Regions from separate parts of the Pseudomonas sp. GL_091 genome, predicted to be linked through region 2. Evidence: predicted binding sites of a transcription regulator. Region 2 holds the regulator's gene; the other holds the start of a gene.
The links. Region 2 encodes FliA, which starts transcription of late flagellar genes. Its sites were predicted from a motif close to CTAAAGTTTNNNNNNNNNNNGCCGNTAA; they were not measured.
Positions count from the first base shown of each region.

Region 1: the regulator FliA is predicted to act here: its motif matches at 5,559-5,586, upstream of AC3ITY_RS26980 (flagellar protein MotY).

Region 1 is NZ_CM174451.1:5,936,417-5,944,550, reverse strand. It holds gene AC3ITY_RS27015 (molybdopterin oxidoreductase family protein) at 1-1,216, shown strand, start outside; gene grxD (Grx4 family monothiol glutaredoxin) at 1,314-1,655, shown strand; gene bfr (bacterioferritin) at 1,764-2,240, opposite strand; gene AC3ITY_RS27000 (bacterioferritin-associated ferredoxin) at 2,439-2,657, opposite strand; gene AC3ITY_RS26995 (peroxiredoxin) at 2,969-3,571, shown strand; gene rnt (ribonuclease T) at 3,772-4,449, opposite strand; gene pyrC (dihydroorotase) at 4,446-5,492, opposite strand; gene AC3ITY_RS26980 (flagellar protein MotY) at 5,652-6,557, shown strand; gene AC3ITY_RS26975 (argininosuccinate synthase) at 6,687-7,904, shown strand; gene AC3ITY_RS26970 (hypothetical protein) at 8,055-8,134, opposite strand, start outside.
Region 2 is NZ_CM174451.1:1,706,524-1,714,657, reverse strand. It holds gene AC3ITY_RS07825 (chemotaxis protein CheA) at 1-1,547, opposite strand, end outside; gene AC3ITY_RS07820 (protein phosphatase CheZ) at 1,574-2,362, opposite strand; gene AC3ITY_RS07815 (chemotaxis response regulator CheY) at 2,384-2,755, opposite strand; gene fliA (RNA polymerase sigma factor FliA) at 2,924-3,664, opposite strand; gene fleN (flagellar synthesis regulator FleN) at 3,661-4,491, opposite strand; gene flhF (flagellar biosynthesis GTPase FlhF) at 4,608-5,936, opposite strand; gene flhA (flagellar biosynthesis protein FlhA) at 5,948-8,077, opposite strand.

The DNA of each region.
Region 1 (8,134 bases), 2.9 Mb from region 2:
CTATGGCCGCATGGGTGTTTCGACCCAGGCCTTCGGTACGCTGTGCCACTGGGTGGTGCAGTTGATCAATCTGGTTACCGGCAATCTCGATCGTGTGGGTGGTGCCTTGTGCACTGAGCCGGCGGTGGATCTGGTGGCGACGACCTCGGGTGGGCATTTCAATATGTGGCAGAGCCGGGTCTCCGGTCGCCCGGAATACGCCGGAGAATTACCTGTCTCGGCACTGGCCGAAGAGATGCTCACCGAAGGGGAAGGGCAAGTCCGGGCGTTGATCACTGTGGCAGGCAATCCGGTGCTGTCCACGCCCAATGGCCGAAAGCTCGAGCAGGCGCTGGACGGACTGGAGTTCATGGTCAGTATCGACCTGTACATCAATGAAACCACGCGTTACGCCGACCTGATCCTGCCGTCCACATCGGCGCTGGAAAACGACCATTACGACACCACGTTCAACCTGTTTGCGGTGCGCAACGTCAGCCGCTTCAACCGCGCCATCCTCGTCAAGCCCGAAGGTGCATTGCACGACTGGGAGATCTTCGTCGGGCTGGCCAAGGCATTTGCCGCCAGGACCGGCAAAGAACTGAAGCCCACCATCGCCCCTGCGCAAATGATCGATCGCGGTCTGCGCATGGGGATGTACGGCGACATGTCAGAGCACAAGCTGTCGTTGGCGACTTTGTTCGATCATCCCCATGGCGTCGATCTGGGGGCGCTCAAGCCTAACCTGACGCCACGCCTGAAGACTGCCAATCAACGCATCCAGGCCGCGCCGGCCGCGATTCTCGCTGACCTGGCGCGCTTCGCAGCCTTGCAGGCGCCGGCCGCCGACGAGTTGTTGATGATTGGCCGCCGGCATGTACGCAGCAACAACTCATGGATGCATAACTATCATCGGCTGGTGAAGGGCAAGCCACGTCACCAGTTGCTGATGCATCCGGACGATTTGGCCAGTCGCGGGCTCAGCGATGGGCAACGTGTGCGGGTCAGTTCGCGGGTGGGGGTGATTGAGGTCGAAGTGCTTGGCACTCTGGACATGATGAAAGGCGTGGTCAGCCTGCCTCACGGCTGGGGCCATGCGCGGCCGGGCGTGCAAATGACGATTGCCAGCAGCCAGCCGGGCTCCAGCGCCAACGACCTGACCGACGACTGCCAGCTTGACGAATTGTCGGGGAATGCCGCGCTCAATGGCGTGCCGGTGACCGTAGCGGCGGCTTGAATCAGTCTGACGGAGAGACCGAGCAGGGCGCTCGGCTTTCCGTTACAATGCGCCACCGTGCCGACCCATGAGTCGGAAAGTTCAGCCGAGGTGCTCCATGGATATCATCGAAACGATTAAAGAGCAGATTGCCAACAACACCATTCTGCTTTACATGAAAGGCTCGCCGAATGCCCCGCAGTGCGGCTTCTCCGCGAAAGCCGCGCAGGCCGTGATGGCGTGTGGCGAAAAGTTTGCGTACGTGGACATCCTGCAGAACCCGGAAATCCGCGCCAACCTGCCAAAATACGCCAACTGGCCAACCTTCCCACAGCTGTGGGTTGCCGGTGAGCTGGTCGGCGGTAGCGACATCATGACTGAAATGGCTGCTGACGGTTCGCTGCAGAGCCTGATCAAGGACGCCGCCGCCAAGGCAGCCGCTCCAAAGACCGAAGCCTGATTCGCTTCTGCCCGGATTTCGGTCAAACCTGAAGCCCGGGCAACAAAAAGCCCCGCCACTCGAAAGAGGGCGGGGCTTTTTATTGCATCGAGATTAATGACGTAGAACTTACTCGTCTTCGCCCATCTGCGATTGCAGGTAGTTCTCGATACCGATTTTATCGATCAGGCCCAACTGGGTTTCCAGCCAGTCGATATGTTCTTCTTCGGACTCGAGGATATCTTCAAGCAGCTCACGGCTACCGAAGTCGCCAACTGTTTCGCAATGCGCGATGGCTACTTTCAGATCGGCATGGCCAGTTTTCTCGATACGCAGATCGCACTCCAGCATTTCCTTGGTGTGTTCGCCGATGTGCAGCTTGCCAAGGTCCTGGACGTTCGGCAGGCCTTCAAGGAACAGGATGCGCTTGATCAGCTTGTCCGCGTGCTTCATCTCGTCGATGGATTCGTGGTACTCGTGCTTGCCGAGCTTGTTCAGGCCCCAATCTTCATACATGCGCGCATGCAGGAAATATTGATTGATCGCGACCAGTTCATTGGCGAGGATCTTGTTGAGATGCTGGATGACTGTAACGTCGCCTTTCATGATGGGGTCCTGCCCTGTATTAGCTGTCAATAGAGCAGAGTTTGAGCCGCGTATTTAAGAGTGTCAAACCTAAGTTATTGAAACTTAAATGAAAATTAATCGGAATAAGAATGTTTGTGTTCCGCGTCTAGAACATAACTAGTTGATTTTGAGGCATAAAAAAACCGGACATATGTCCGGTTCTTTGAAATTCGATATTTAAGCTGCTGTAAATTCTGCTGGAAAAGGAATTGCAGCCTGGGCCGTTTGCAGTTTGGTCAGAGTCTCGCGGACCACTTCCTTGGCAAGGCAGGCACATTTGCCGCATTGACTGGCAACGCCGGTAGCCACACGGACTTCCTTGTAGCTGCAGCATCCTTCATAGATCGCATCGCGGATTTGACCGTCGGTGACGCCAGTGCAGAGGCAAACATACATAAGGAAGGTCCGTCGCTGATTGTGACTCAATTGCGATGGATCTTAATGTTAACGAGAATGATTGTCAAAGTGGTTTCAGGGCACTTTTCGCCATAAGCGGGTATGGCTGACGAACGGTCGGCCTGGCAAATCGGTGATACAAAACCGTCGGGGATTTCATCGTACGGGGAAAAAACAGCTAAGCCAGCTCAAACACGCGGTGTATGATGGCCGGTCTTTTGCGACCGGGGATCGTGTCACAGGGCTGTCGCCTCAGGGTGGCAGGCTGATGCGAACCCTGTTTCTCACGCTATTACACCAGGAGATATCCAATGAGCGTACTCGTAGGCAAGCAAGCCCCTGACTTCACCGTACCGGCCGTACTCGGCAATGGCGAGATCGTTGACAGCTTCACCCTGTCCTCGGCGATCAAAGGCAAATACGGCCTGGTGTTCTTCTACCCACTGGACTTCACCTTCGTTTGCCCGTCCGAGCTGATCGCTCTGGACAACCGCATGTCTGAGTTCAAGGCACGCAACGTTGAAGTGATCGCTGTTTCGATCGACTCGCACTTCACCCACAACGCATGGCGCAACACTCCAGTGAACAATGGCGGTATCGGCCAGGTTCGCTACACCATGGCTGCCGACATCAAGCAGGACATCATGAAGGCCTACGACGTTCAGTCCGCTGACGGCGTTGCTTTCCGTGGCGCGTTCCTGATCGACGACAAAGGCGTTGTCCGCTCGCAGATCATCAACGACCTGCCGCTGGGCCGTAACATGGAAGAGCTGATCCGTCTGGTCGACGCTCTGCAATTCCACGAAGCGCACGGCGAAGTCTGCCCTGCCAACTGGAAGAAAGGCGACAAAGGCATGAACGCTTCGCCAGAAGGCGTTGCGGCTTACCTGACCGAGCACGCTGCCGCTCTGTAAGGCGCACGCTCCAGCTATAAAAAGCAGGTACAAAAAAACCGGCCATCGAGGCCGGTTTTTTTATGGGCGTTTTTTGCTCTCTGTAGGAGCGAGCTTGCTCCGGGCGGCGTTCCGACGATGGACTTGAGTGCGCTGCGGAGAGTCAAGCTCCCCGCGTTATCGTTCACGACCATCGCGAGCAAGCTCGCTCCTACAACACATCAATCGTCGAAGTCTTCCCAGCCGCCCATCTGCTTCCAGCGATTGACGATGCCGCAGAACAGCTCTGCCGTCTTCTCGGTGTCATAGCGAGCCGAGTGAGCCTCGCGACCATCGAAGTCGATGTCCGCTGCCTGGCAAGCCTTGGCCAGTACGGTTTGACCGTAAGCGAGGCCAGCGAGCGTTGCGGTATCGAAACTGGAGAACGGGTGGAACGGATTGCGCTTCATGTCCAGCCGCGCAACCGCAGCATTGAGAAAGCCCAGGTCGAAGCTGCTGTTATGCCCGACCAGGATCGCCCGTTTGCAGCCATTGGCCTTGAGGGCCTTGCGCACGCCGCGGAAGATATCGTTCAGGGCAGACTCTTCACTCACGGCCATGCGCAGGGGGTGATCGAGCTTGATCCCGGTGAATTCCAGGGCAGCCGCTTCGATGTTCGCGCCTTCGAACGGCTCGACACGGAAGAAGTAGGTGTGATCCGGATAAACGAAACCCTTTTCATCCATGGCGATGGTGGTCGCGGCGATTTCCAGCAGGGCGTCGGTGGCCGAATTGAAGCCACCGGTTTCTACGTCGACGACAACTGGCAGGTAACCACGGAACCTGGCAGCCATTGGATGACGAGGGCCGCCTCCGCCGCCGTTGCCTTCCAGTTCGTCGTCGAAATGGTCTTCACTCACGCGTGTTCCTCCAGCAGGCGCCAGCGCAGTTTTTCACCGGCGCGCAGCGGGATAACGGTCAGCTCGCCAAATGGCAGGCTGGTCGGGGCGGTCCACTCTTCACGGACCAGGGTGATGCGATCGGTGTTCGCCGGCAGGCCATAGAACCTGGGGCCGTTGAGGCTGGCGAAGGCTTCGAGTTTGTCCAGCGCGTTGCGCTGTTCGAAGGCTTCGGCATACATCTCGATCGCTGCATAAGCGGTGTAGCAACCGGCGCAACCGCAGGCTGCTTCCTTGGCGTGCTGGGCGTGGGGCGCCGAGTCGGTGCCGAGGAAGAACTTCTCGCTGCCGCTGGTGGCCGCGTCGAGCAGGGCTTCCTGGTGGGTATTGCGCTTGAGGATCGGCAGGCAATAGAAGTGCGGCCGAATCCCGCCCACCAGCATGTGGTTGCGGTTGTACAGCAGGTGGTGCGCGGTGATGGTCGCGCCGACGTTGGCTGAAGCCGAGTTGACGAACTGCACGGCGTCCGTGGTGGTGATGTGTTCGAAGACCACTTTGAGGGTCGGGAAACGCTCGACCACACGGCGCATGTGCTCGTCGATGAAGATTTTTTCGCGGTCGAACACGTCGACATCACCACGGGTGACTTCACCGTGAACCAGCAACGGCATCCCGACTTCGGCCATGGCCTCAAGTGCAGGGAAAATCTTGTCGATGCTGGTGACGCCAGAGTCCGAGTTGGTGGTCGCGCCGGCCGGGTACAGCTTGGCGGCGTGAATGAATCCGCAGGCTTTGGCCTCGCGAATTTCTTCAGGCTGGGTGCGGTCGGTCAGGTACAGGACCATCAGTGGCTCGAACAGGCTGCCGGCCGGGCGGGCAGCGAGAATCCGCTGGCGATAGCCGTCGGCTTCGGTCGCGTTGCGCACCGGTGGAACCAGGTTGGGCATGATGATGGCGCGGCCAAAGGTGCGCGCGACATCCGCGACGGTATTGGTCAATACGGCACCATCGCGAAGATGAATATGCCAGTCGTCGGGACGCAGCAGGGTCAGGCGGTCGGACATGAGGGGATTCCAGGCGGGTCAAACTCAAGGGAATGCTACCGGAAAAGACTCTTGCAGGCACTCGCTATCAAGTTTTGCAGGAAGCTTCCGATATCCAACAGGTATGCCGTAAACATGTGTGTGTCGGTCTTTTTGTTGTAGAAGCCAGTGGAGCCTCCCGTGCGCCAGCGTTTTTTAGCCTTGCTCAGTGTGTTTGCCAGTCTTCCCGTGATGGCGCTCACTTTCCAGACCCGTCTGGAGAGCATTGAGTGGACGGTCGAGGGTGACAAGTTCGAATGCCGCCTGACTCAGCCGATCACCGACTTCGGTTCGGGCGAGTTCGTGCGTCGTGCCGGCGAGCAGGCGACTTTTCGTCTGAAAACCTACAATCCGATGATCGGCGGCGGTTCGGCGACCTTGCTGGCGGCTGCGGCACCGTGGCAACCGGGGCGTGACGATATCAACCTGGGCACGGTGAGAATCGGCAACGGCAACGTATTGTTCAACAGTTCACAGGTTCAGGCCGGACGCCTGATCAGCGGACTGATGGACGGTCGCAGTCCGGTGGTTCGCCATTCCTCGGGGGATGGGCGGGTGTCGGAAGTGCGCTTGCTACCGGTCAGGTTCACCAAGGCGTTTGCCGACTACCAGGGTTGTGTGGCGAAACTGTTGCCACAGAATTTCGAACAGGTGAAGCAATCCGAAATCGGCTTCCCCGGCGGCGGAATAGAACTCGACAGCGCCGCAAAAGCCAAACTGCAGGTGATGCTGGAGTACATGAAGGCCGATCCGACGGTCAATCACATCGAGCTCGACGGTCACTCCGACAACAGCGGCAACCGCCTGACCAACCGCGACCTGTCGCGGCGCCGAGCCCTGGCAGTGCTGGAGTTCTTCAAGGCCAACGGCATCCAGGAGTCGCAAATCACCATGCGTTTCCATGGCGAGCGTTATCCGTTGGCGCCTAATACCAGCAACACCAACCGCGCGAAGAACCGTCGGGTAGCGGTACGCCTGGAGCGCGGAGCATCTGTGGAACAAGTCGCTCCGCAGGCGACGAAAGCGGCCACTTCGGCCACTTCCTGACCCGGCTGTAATCGTCGCGCCTTCGACAGAATCTGTCGCTTCGTCGTCATAAGCTGTCGCGCCCCTGTAAATTATCCTGCATGAGCGGTAGACTTGACGGCTTTCCGTAGAACCCCGTGGAGTGATGGCATGGCGGACGTAAACAAGGTCGTTCTGGCGTATTCCGGCGGCCTGGACACTTCGGTGATCCTCAAGTGGCTGCAGGATACTTATAACTGTGAAGTGGTGACCTTCACCGCTGACCTGGGTCAGGGCGAAGAGGTCGAACCTGCACGTGCCAAGGCTCAGGCCATGGGCGTCAAAGAGATCTACATCGACGACTTGCGCGAAGAGTTCGTGCGCGATTTCGTTTTCCCGATGTTCCGCGCCAACACCGTTTACGAGGGCGAGTACCTGCTGGGTACTTCCATCGCTCGTCCGCTGATCGCCAAGCGCCTGATCGAAATCGCCAACGAAACCGGTGCAGACGCCATTTCCCATGGCGCCACCGGCAAGGGCAACGACCAGGTTCGTTTCGAACTGGGCGCGTACGCCTTGAAACCTGGTGTGAAAGTGATTGCCCCTTGGCGCGAATGGGACCTGCTGTCCCGTGAAAAGCTGATGGATTACGCCGATAAGCACGCGATCCCGATCGAGCGCCACGGCAAGAAGAAGTCCCCGTACTCCATGGATGCCAACTTGCTGCACATCTCCTATGAAGGTGGCGTGCTGGAAGACACCTGGACCGAGCACGAAGAAGACATGTGGCGCTGGACCGTTTCCCCGGAAAACGCTCCAGACAAGGCGCAGTACCTGGAACTGACCTACCGCAACGGCGACATCGTCGCGTTGGACGGCGTCGAAATGACTCCGGCCACTGTGCTGGCGACCCTGAACCGTATCGGTGGCGAACACGGTATCGGCCGTCTCGACATCGTCGAGAACCGCTACGTGGGCATGAAGTCCCGTGGCTGCTACGAAACCCCTGGCGGCACCATCATGCTGCGTGCCCACCGTGCGATCGAATCGATCACCCTGGACCGCGAAGTGGCTCACCTCAAAGACGAGCTGATGCCTAAGTACGCCAGCCTGATCTACACCGGCTACTGGTGGAGCCCTGAGCGTCTGATGCTGCAACAGATGATCGATGCGTCTCAGGTCAACGTGAACGGCGTTGTGCGCCTGAAGCTGTACAAGGGCAATGTGATCGTCACTGGCCGCAAGTCCGACGACTCGCTGTTCGACGCCAACATCGCTACCTTCGAAGAAGATGGCGGCGCGTACAACCAGGCGGATGCTGCGGGCTTCATCAAGCTCAACGCCCTGCGCATGCGCATTGCGGCGAACAAAGGCCGGAAGCTGTTCTGAGCCCTTTGAAATCGTGATGTATACCTGACCTCGTCCTCGACGAGGTCAGGTACCTGAAAACGGGGTGTGACGCCAGTTACTACGTTGTTGGGTGTTTTCGTTTCCGCTGATGATTTCCTGTTTTTCTCCTTCTCGATGGTCTGACCTGTACTACACGTTGTTGTTCGCCGGTTGCCCGGCCTGATCAATGACCGACAACCTGTGCGAGTCCAGATTGTAGGCAACATAAA
Region 2 (8,134 bases):
AGGATGTGGTCGCCTTCCTGCTCGGCTGCAAGAATCACCTTGCCGCCCCGGGCCTTGCCCGAGGCTTCGCGTTCTTCCGGTGACTCGATACCGTGGTCGACCGCGTTGCGCACCAAGTGGACCAGCGGATCGGCCAGGGCCTCGACGAGGTTCTTGTCGAGGTCGGTTTCTTCGCCGACCAGTTCCAGGTTGATCTCTTTCTTGAGCTGGCGAGCCAGGTCGCGAACCAGGCGCGGGAAGCGCCCGAAGACTTTCTTGATCGGTTGCATCCGGGTCTTCATGACCGCGGTTTGCAGGTCGGCGGTGACCACGTCGAGGTTCGACACAGCCTTGGACATGGCTTCGTCGCCGCTGTTGAGGCCGAGGCGGACCAGGCGGTTACGCACCAGCACCAACTCGCCGACCATGTTCATGATCTCGTCGAGACGCGCGGTATCGACGCGCACGGTGGTCTCGGCTTCGCTCGCCGGTTTTTCCGCCGGTGGCGCGGCCGGGGCACGCGCAGCAGCAGGTGCAGCGGCAGCAGCCGGCGTTTCAGCTTTTGGTTCGGGTGCCTTGGTCACTGGTTTCGGCGCCGCAGCCTTCGCGGCCGGCGCGGCAACGGACGTGTTCGATCCGCTGGCGACCGTCGCCTTGCCGACTTCGCTGAACCTGCCTTTGCCGTGCAACTCATCGAGCAGCGATTCAAATTCGTGATCGGTGATCAGATCGCTGCCGACCGCTGCGGCGGCTGGCGCGGCAGGTGCTGGCACAGAAGCAATGGCCGACTCGAGCGCATCGACAGCAAAGTTACCCTTGCCGTGCAGTTGGTCGAGCAGTGCTTCGAATTCGTCGTCAGTAATATCGGAGCTGTCGCCGGCCGCTTTCGGTGCTTCTGGCGCAGCCGGCGTAGGGACCACTGCGACAACGGCGAACTGGCCTTTACCATGCAGTTGATCGAGCAACGACTCGAACTCGGCATCGGTGATTTCGTCGCTGGCAGCGGCATTGCTGGCAGGCGCTGGAGCAGCCGCCGGGGCCTCGGCCTGCGCCTTGACGGCGTTCAGCGAGTCCAGCAGTTGTTCGAATTCATTGTCGGTGATGTCGCCCGATTCGGCTTCAGCCACAGGCGTTTGAACCACAGCAGCGACGGGCGCGGATACCACCTCGTCAGCCGATTGCGGCTCGGCCAGGCGGGCCAGCGCCGCAAGCAATTGAGGTGTCGCAGCCGTGATCGGGCGGCGTTCGCGGACTTCGCTGAACATGCTGTTCACCGCGTCCAGCGCTTCGAGAACCACGTCCATCAGTTCCGAGTCGACGCGACGTTCACCCTTGCGCAGGATGTCGAACACGTTCTCGGCGATGTGGCAGCACTCCACCAGCTCGTTGAGCTGGAGGAAGCCGGCGCCCCCTTTTACAGTGTGAAAACCGCGAAAAATTGCATTGAGCAGATCCGCATCATCCGGACGGCTTTCCAGCTCGACCAGTTGCTCGGACAGTTGCTCTAGAATCTCGCCGGCCTCAACCAGGAAATCCTGAAGGATCTCTTCATCGGCGCCGAAGCTCATTAAGGGGGTGCTCCTAACAGGTCTACCTAAAATCCAAGGCTGGATAGCAAATCGTCCACATCGTCCTGACCGGACACAACGTCTTCTCTTTTATCGGCATGAATCTGCGGACCTTCACCCTGAGAGAGATGTTTTTGTGGATCTTTTTCAGCAAGCATCGCTTCGCGGTCATGTTCGATGCCCGCAAAGCGGTCCACCTGACTGGCCATCAGCACGAGCTTGAGCAGGTTGCTTTCAACTTCGGTGACCAACTGGGTCACACGCTTGATCACCTGGCCTGTGAGGTCCTGGTAATCCTGGGCGAGCAGGATGTCGTTGAGGTTGCCCGACACCGCGCGATTGTCCGTGCCGCTGCGCGCCAGGAACCCGTCGACCCGCCGGGCCAGTTCACGAAACTCTTGCGCGCCGACTTCGCGACGCATGAAGCGCCCCCAGTCCGCGCTCAAGACCTTGGCTTCATCCGCCAGGCCATTGACCAGCGGCGTGGCACTTTCCACCAGATCCATGGTGCGGTTGGCCGCAGCCTCGGTCAGCTTGACCACATACCCCAGACGCTCGGTGGCGTCGGTGATCTGCGACACTTCTTCGGCTTGCGGCATGTGCGGGTCAATCTGGAAATTGACGATCGCGCTATGCAGTTCGCGAGTGAGCTTGCCCACTTCCTGATACAAGCCGCGGTCACGGGTCTGGTTGAGCTCATGGATCAATTGCACCGCGTCGCCGAACTTGCCTTTTTCAAGGCTCGCGACCAATTCGACGGCGTGTTTTTTCAGGGTCGACTCAAAATCGCCCAATGAAGTTTCGTTATTGCCCATAGCTCCCCCATGGCGCACTCATCAACCGATGCGTTCGAAAATCTTCTCGATTTTTTCTTTCAACGCCTGGGCCGTGAAGGGTTTGACCACATAGCCGTTAACGCCGGCCTGGGCCGCTTCGATGATCTGCTCACGCTTGGCTTCAGCGGTCACCATCAGCACCGGCAGGTGCTTGAGCTTTTCATCGGCACGCACGTGGCGCAGCAGATCGATACCGGTCATGCCAGGCATGTTCCAGTCCGTTACCAGAAAGTCGATGCTTCCGCTGTTGAGTACCGGAATGGCGGTAGTGCCATCGTCGGCCTCGACGGTGTTGGTGAACCCAAGGTCACGCAGCAGGTTCTTGATGATCCGCCGCATCGTTGAGAAGTCATCAACGATGAGGATTTTCATGTTCTTGTCCAATTCGACCTCCAAGCAGTCTTAAACGCGCCCAGCACCTGGACGCGCCATTTCAATCAATCCGGCAAAGCACTCGATGACTGTCTGGAGCACAACAGATCGCGACCGGCGCAGTTCAACACCACACCGGCCTCGTTCGCAGTGTCCCCCACACTGCCTTCAGCGCGCTCGCCACTCCCCCAAACGCCCCCGCAAACGGGCTGCGCACTGGCTGTGTAACTGGCTGACCCGAGATTCGCTGACCCCAAGGACCTCACCGATTTCCTTGAGGTTCAACTCTTCGTCGTAGTACAGCGCCAACACCAGTCGCTCACGCTCCGGCAAATTGGCAATCGCATCTGCCAGCGCAGCCTGGAAGCGTTCATCTTCCAGGTCGCGTGACGGCTCGATATGAGCACTCGCGCCATCCTCGTGCAGCCCTTCGTGTTCGCCGTCCTGCAACAGATCGTCGAAACTGAACAGCCGGCTGCCCAGGGTGTCGTTCAAAATCCCGTAGTAATCGTCGAGACTCAATTGGAGTTCGGCCGCAACTTCGTGATCTTTAGCATCACGACCGGTTTTCGCTTCAATCGAGCGAATGGCGTCGCTGACCATGCGTGTATTGCGGTGAACCGAACGTGGCGCCCAGTCCCCCTTACGCACTTCATCGAGCATGGCGCCGCGGATTCGAATGCCCGCGTACGTCTCGAAACTGGCGCCTTTGCTGGCGTCATATTTGGTCGACACTTCAAGCAGGCCGATCATCCCGGCCTGGATCAGGTCTTCGACCTGGACACTGGCCGGCAGGCGCGCCAACAAGTGGTAGGCAATGCGTTTAACCAGCGGCGCGTAACGCTCGATCAGCTCGTACTGCGCATCACGCGCCGATGTTTTGTAGAGGTTGTAACCGCTTGCCGTCATAGAACCGGTCCTGCTGTCTGCTGCACGAGGCGCTCGACGAAAAATTCCAGGTGCCCGCGCGGGTTGGCAGGCAGCGGCCAGGTATCGACCTTCTGTGCGATCGCCTTGAATGCCAGCGAGCACTTGGAACGCGGGAAGGCCTCGTAGACGGCGCGCTGCTTCTGCACCGCCTTGCGCACGCTTTCGTCGTAGGGCACCGCGCCGACGTATTGCAGGGCGACGTCGAGGAAGCGATCCGTGACCTTGGTCAACTTGGCGAACAGGTTGCGCCCTTCCTGCGGACTCTGGGCCATGTTGGCCAGGACGCGGAAGCGGTTCATGCCGTAGTCACGATTAAGCAGTTTGATCAATGCGTAGGCGTCAGTGATCGAGGTCGGCTCGTCGCACACCACCAGCAGCACTTCCTGGGCTGCGCGAACGAAACTGACTACCGAGTCACCAATGCCCGCAGCTGTGTCGATCACCAATACGTCGAGGTTGTCGCCGATATCGCTGAAGGCCTGGATCAGGCCGGCGTGTTGCGCGGGGCTCAGATGCACCATGCTCTGAGTGCCGGATGCGGCCGGAACGATACGGATACCGCCGGGTCCCTGCAGCAGTACATCGCGCAGTTCGCAGCGGCCCTCGATCACGTCGGCCAAGGTACGTTTGGGTGTCAGGCCCAGCAGAACGTCGACGTTCGCCAGTCCCAGGTCGGCGTCCAACAGCATGACGCGCCGGCCAAGCTCAGCCAGAGCCAGGGACAAGTTCACTGACACATTAGTTTTCCCGACGCCACCTTTGCCGCCGGTCACCGCGATCACCTGTACGGGATGCATGCTGCCCATGTTATTTCTTTACCTTGTCTTGCATAGACGGAGGCCACATTACTGGCTGCGCGTTCACAAACGGAACAATGCATGGCAGACCATCGATGTAGGTACAAAAACTGTTCATTACTACCTTAGCCAACCTGCTTGGTTTGGCTGTGGTAAATATCAGCGAACATGTCAGCCATGGCTTCTTCGCTGGGTTCTTCCTGCATTTGCACGCTGACGGCGCGACTGACCAACTGATGACGGCGCGGCAGATGGAGATCATCCGGAATCCGCGGGCCATCGGTCAGGTAGGCCACGGGTAACTCATGACTGATGGCCAAGCTCAGCACCTCGCCCAGACTAGCCGTTTCATCCAGTTTAGTCAGGATGCAGCCCGCGAGCCCGCAACGCTTGTAACTGTGATAAGCGGCGGTTAGAACCTGTTTCTGGCTGGTGGTTGCCAGGACCAGATAATTTTTCGAGCGGATGCCTCGACCGGCCAGGCTTTCGAGCTGCATGCGCAGGGCCGGGTCGCTGGCCTGCAGGCCGGCGGTATCGATCAGCACCACGCGCTTGCGCAGCAAGGGCTCCAGCGCCTGCACCAGGGACTGGCCCGGATCGACGTGGGTCACCGGCACGTTGAGAATGCGCCCCAGGGTCTTGAGCTGCTCCTGGGCACCAATGCGGAAGCTGTCCATGCTCACCAGCGCTATGTTCTGCGCGCCGTACTTGAGCACGTAACGGGCGGCCAGCTTGGCCAGGGTGGTGGTCTTGCCCATGCCGGCCGGGCCGACCATGGCAATCACGCCGCCTTCTTCCAGAGGCTCAATTTCCGGTGTCACGATCATGCGCGCCAGGTGCGCCAGCAACATGCGCCAGGCCTGACGAGGCTCTTCGATATCGGTGATCATCGCCAAAAGGTCGCGCGACAGCGGGCCGGACAGGCCGATGCGTTGCAGGCGACGCCAGAGGTTGGCCTGGTCCGGACGGCTGCCCTGCAGCTGATTCCAGGCCAGCGAGCCCAGCTGTACTTCCATGAGTTCGCGCAGGCTGTTGAGCTCGAAACGCATCGAGTCGAACGCGCGCGGGTCCACGCCAGTGGAGGCTGGTGCAGCGGCCGGTGCGGGGCGACGGGGTTCGGCGTAGGTTGGCTCGATCAACGGCTCGGCTGCGGTGAGCGGCAAGCCTGCGAACAACTGGCGATTGGTCGCATTGTCGCTCTCGCCGTCGCCACGCAGGCTCAATTCGGCCTGGGCGGTGACGATCCGCGACTGAGTCTTGCGCAGCTCGTCTTCGAGTTCCATGTTCGGAACCCGCGGTGCCAGCGCCGACAACTTGTAATCCAGTGCAGCCGTCAGTTCGACACCTCCTGCGATCCGGCGGTTGCCAATGATGGCGGCATCAGCGCCCAGCTCATCGCGAACCAGCTTCATGGCCTGACGCATATCGGCGGCGAAAAAACGCTTAACTTGCATAAACCACTACCTCAGCCGTTGGGCCCTACTGTCGCAACGATGGTCACTTGCTTGTTGTCAGGGATTTCCTGGTAAGCCAACACGTGCAAACCCGGGACTGCGAGCCGACCGAATCGCGAGAGCATCGCGCGAACCGGACCTGCCACCAGCAGAATCACCGGCTGACCTTGCATCTCCTGGCGCTGCGCCGCGTCGATCAACGAACGTTGCAGCTTCTCAGCCATGCTTGGCTCCAGCAGAACGCCCTCTTCCGAGCCTTGCCCGGCCTTTTGCAGACTATTGAGCAATATCTGTTCCAACCTTGGCTCCAGCGTGATGACTGGCAGCTCCGACTCAGTGCCTACAATGCTTTGGACGATTGCACGGGATACGCCAACCCGCACGGCAGCCACCAGCGCGGCGGTATCTTGACTCTTGGCGGCATTGTTGGCGATGGCCTCGGCAATGCTGCGGATGTCGCGCACCGGCACTTGTTCGGCCAACAGCGCCTGCAGCACCTTGAGCAGCTGCGACAGCGAAACCACGCCCGGCACCAGCTCCTCGGCCAGTTTCGGCGAGCTTTTGCCCAGCAATTGCATGAGCTGCTGCACTTCTTCGTGACCGATCAGTTCACTGGAATGCTTGTAAAGTATCTGGTTCAGGTGGGTGGCCACTACTGTACTGGCATCGACCACCGTATAACCGAGGGATTGCGCTTGGGCGCGCTGGCTGATTTCGATCCAGACCGCCTCCAGGCCGAAAGCCGGATCTTTGGCGGTAATGCCGTTGAGCGTGCCGTAGACCTGCCCCGGGTTGATCGCCAGCTCGCGATCCGGGTAAATCTCTGCTTCGGCCAGGATTACCCCCATGAGGGTCAGTCGGTAGGCACTGGGCGCCAGGTCGAGGTTGTCGCGGATATGCACCGTGGGCATCAGGAAGCCCAGATCCTGGGACAGCTTCTTGCGCACCCCCTTGATCCGCGCCAGCAACTGGCCGCCCTGGTTGCGGTCCACCAACGGAATCAGGCGATAACCCACTTCCAGGCCGATCATGTCGATGGGCGTCACGTCATCCCAGCCAAGCTCCTTGGTTTCCTGGGCGCGGGCCGGCGACGGCAGCAACTCCTGCTGGCGCTTGACCTCTTGCAGGGCCTGAACCTTGGCGACGTTCTGCTTTTTCCAGAACAGGTAAGCGCCACCGGCCGCCAGGGCCGCCATGCTCAGGAACGAAAAATGCGGCATGCCGGGCACCAGGCCCATGACCGCCATCAAGCCTGCCGCCACCGCCAACGCCTTGGGCGAGGCGAACATCTGGCGATTGATTTGCTTGCCCATGTCTTCCGAACCGGAAGCACGGGTCACCATGATCGCGGCGGCTGTCGATAACAACAGTGATGGCAATTGCGCCACCAATCCGTCACCGATGGTCAACAGCGCATACACCTTGCCGGCGTCGGCGAAGTTCATGTTGTGCTGGAAGATACCGACTGCCATACCACCGATCAGGTTGATGAACAGGATCAGCAGGCCGGCGATGGCGTCACCGCGGACGAATTTGCTGGCACCGTCCATGGAACCGTAGAACTCGGCTTCCTGGGCCACTTCCGAACGACGGGCCTTGGCCTGGGCCTGATCGATCAGGCCGGCGTTGAGGTCGGCGTCGATCGCCATTTGCTTGCCGGGCATCGCATCGAGGGTGAAACGCGCGCTCACCTCGGAAATCCGCCCTGCACCCTTGGTCACCACGACGAAGTTGATGATCATCAAGATCGCGAAGACCACGATACCGACCACGTAGTTACCGCCGATCACCACCTCGCCGAAGGCCTGGATCACCTTGCCGGCGGCGGCATGACCGTCCTGGCCGTGGAGCATCACCACCCGCGTGGAAGCCACGTTCAACGCCAGGCGCAACAGGGTCGCCACCAGCAGAATGGTCGGGAACACCGCGAAATCCAGCGGGCGCAAGGCGTAGACGCACACCAGCAGCACGACGATGGACAGGGCAATGTTGAAGGTGAAGAACACGTCCAGCAGGAACGGCGGCACCGGCAACATCATCATCGCCAGCATGACCAGCAACAACAGCGGCACGCCCAGATTGCCCCGACTGAGGTCGGCAATGTTGCTGCGGGCACTGTTGATTAACTGAGAGCGATCCACCGGTTTTCCCCGTTCCTTTAAAGCAAACTTTTGACGCCCGAAGCAGGCGCAGAACGG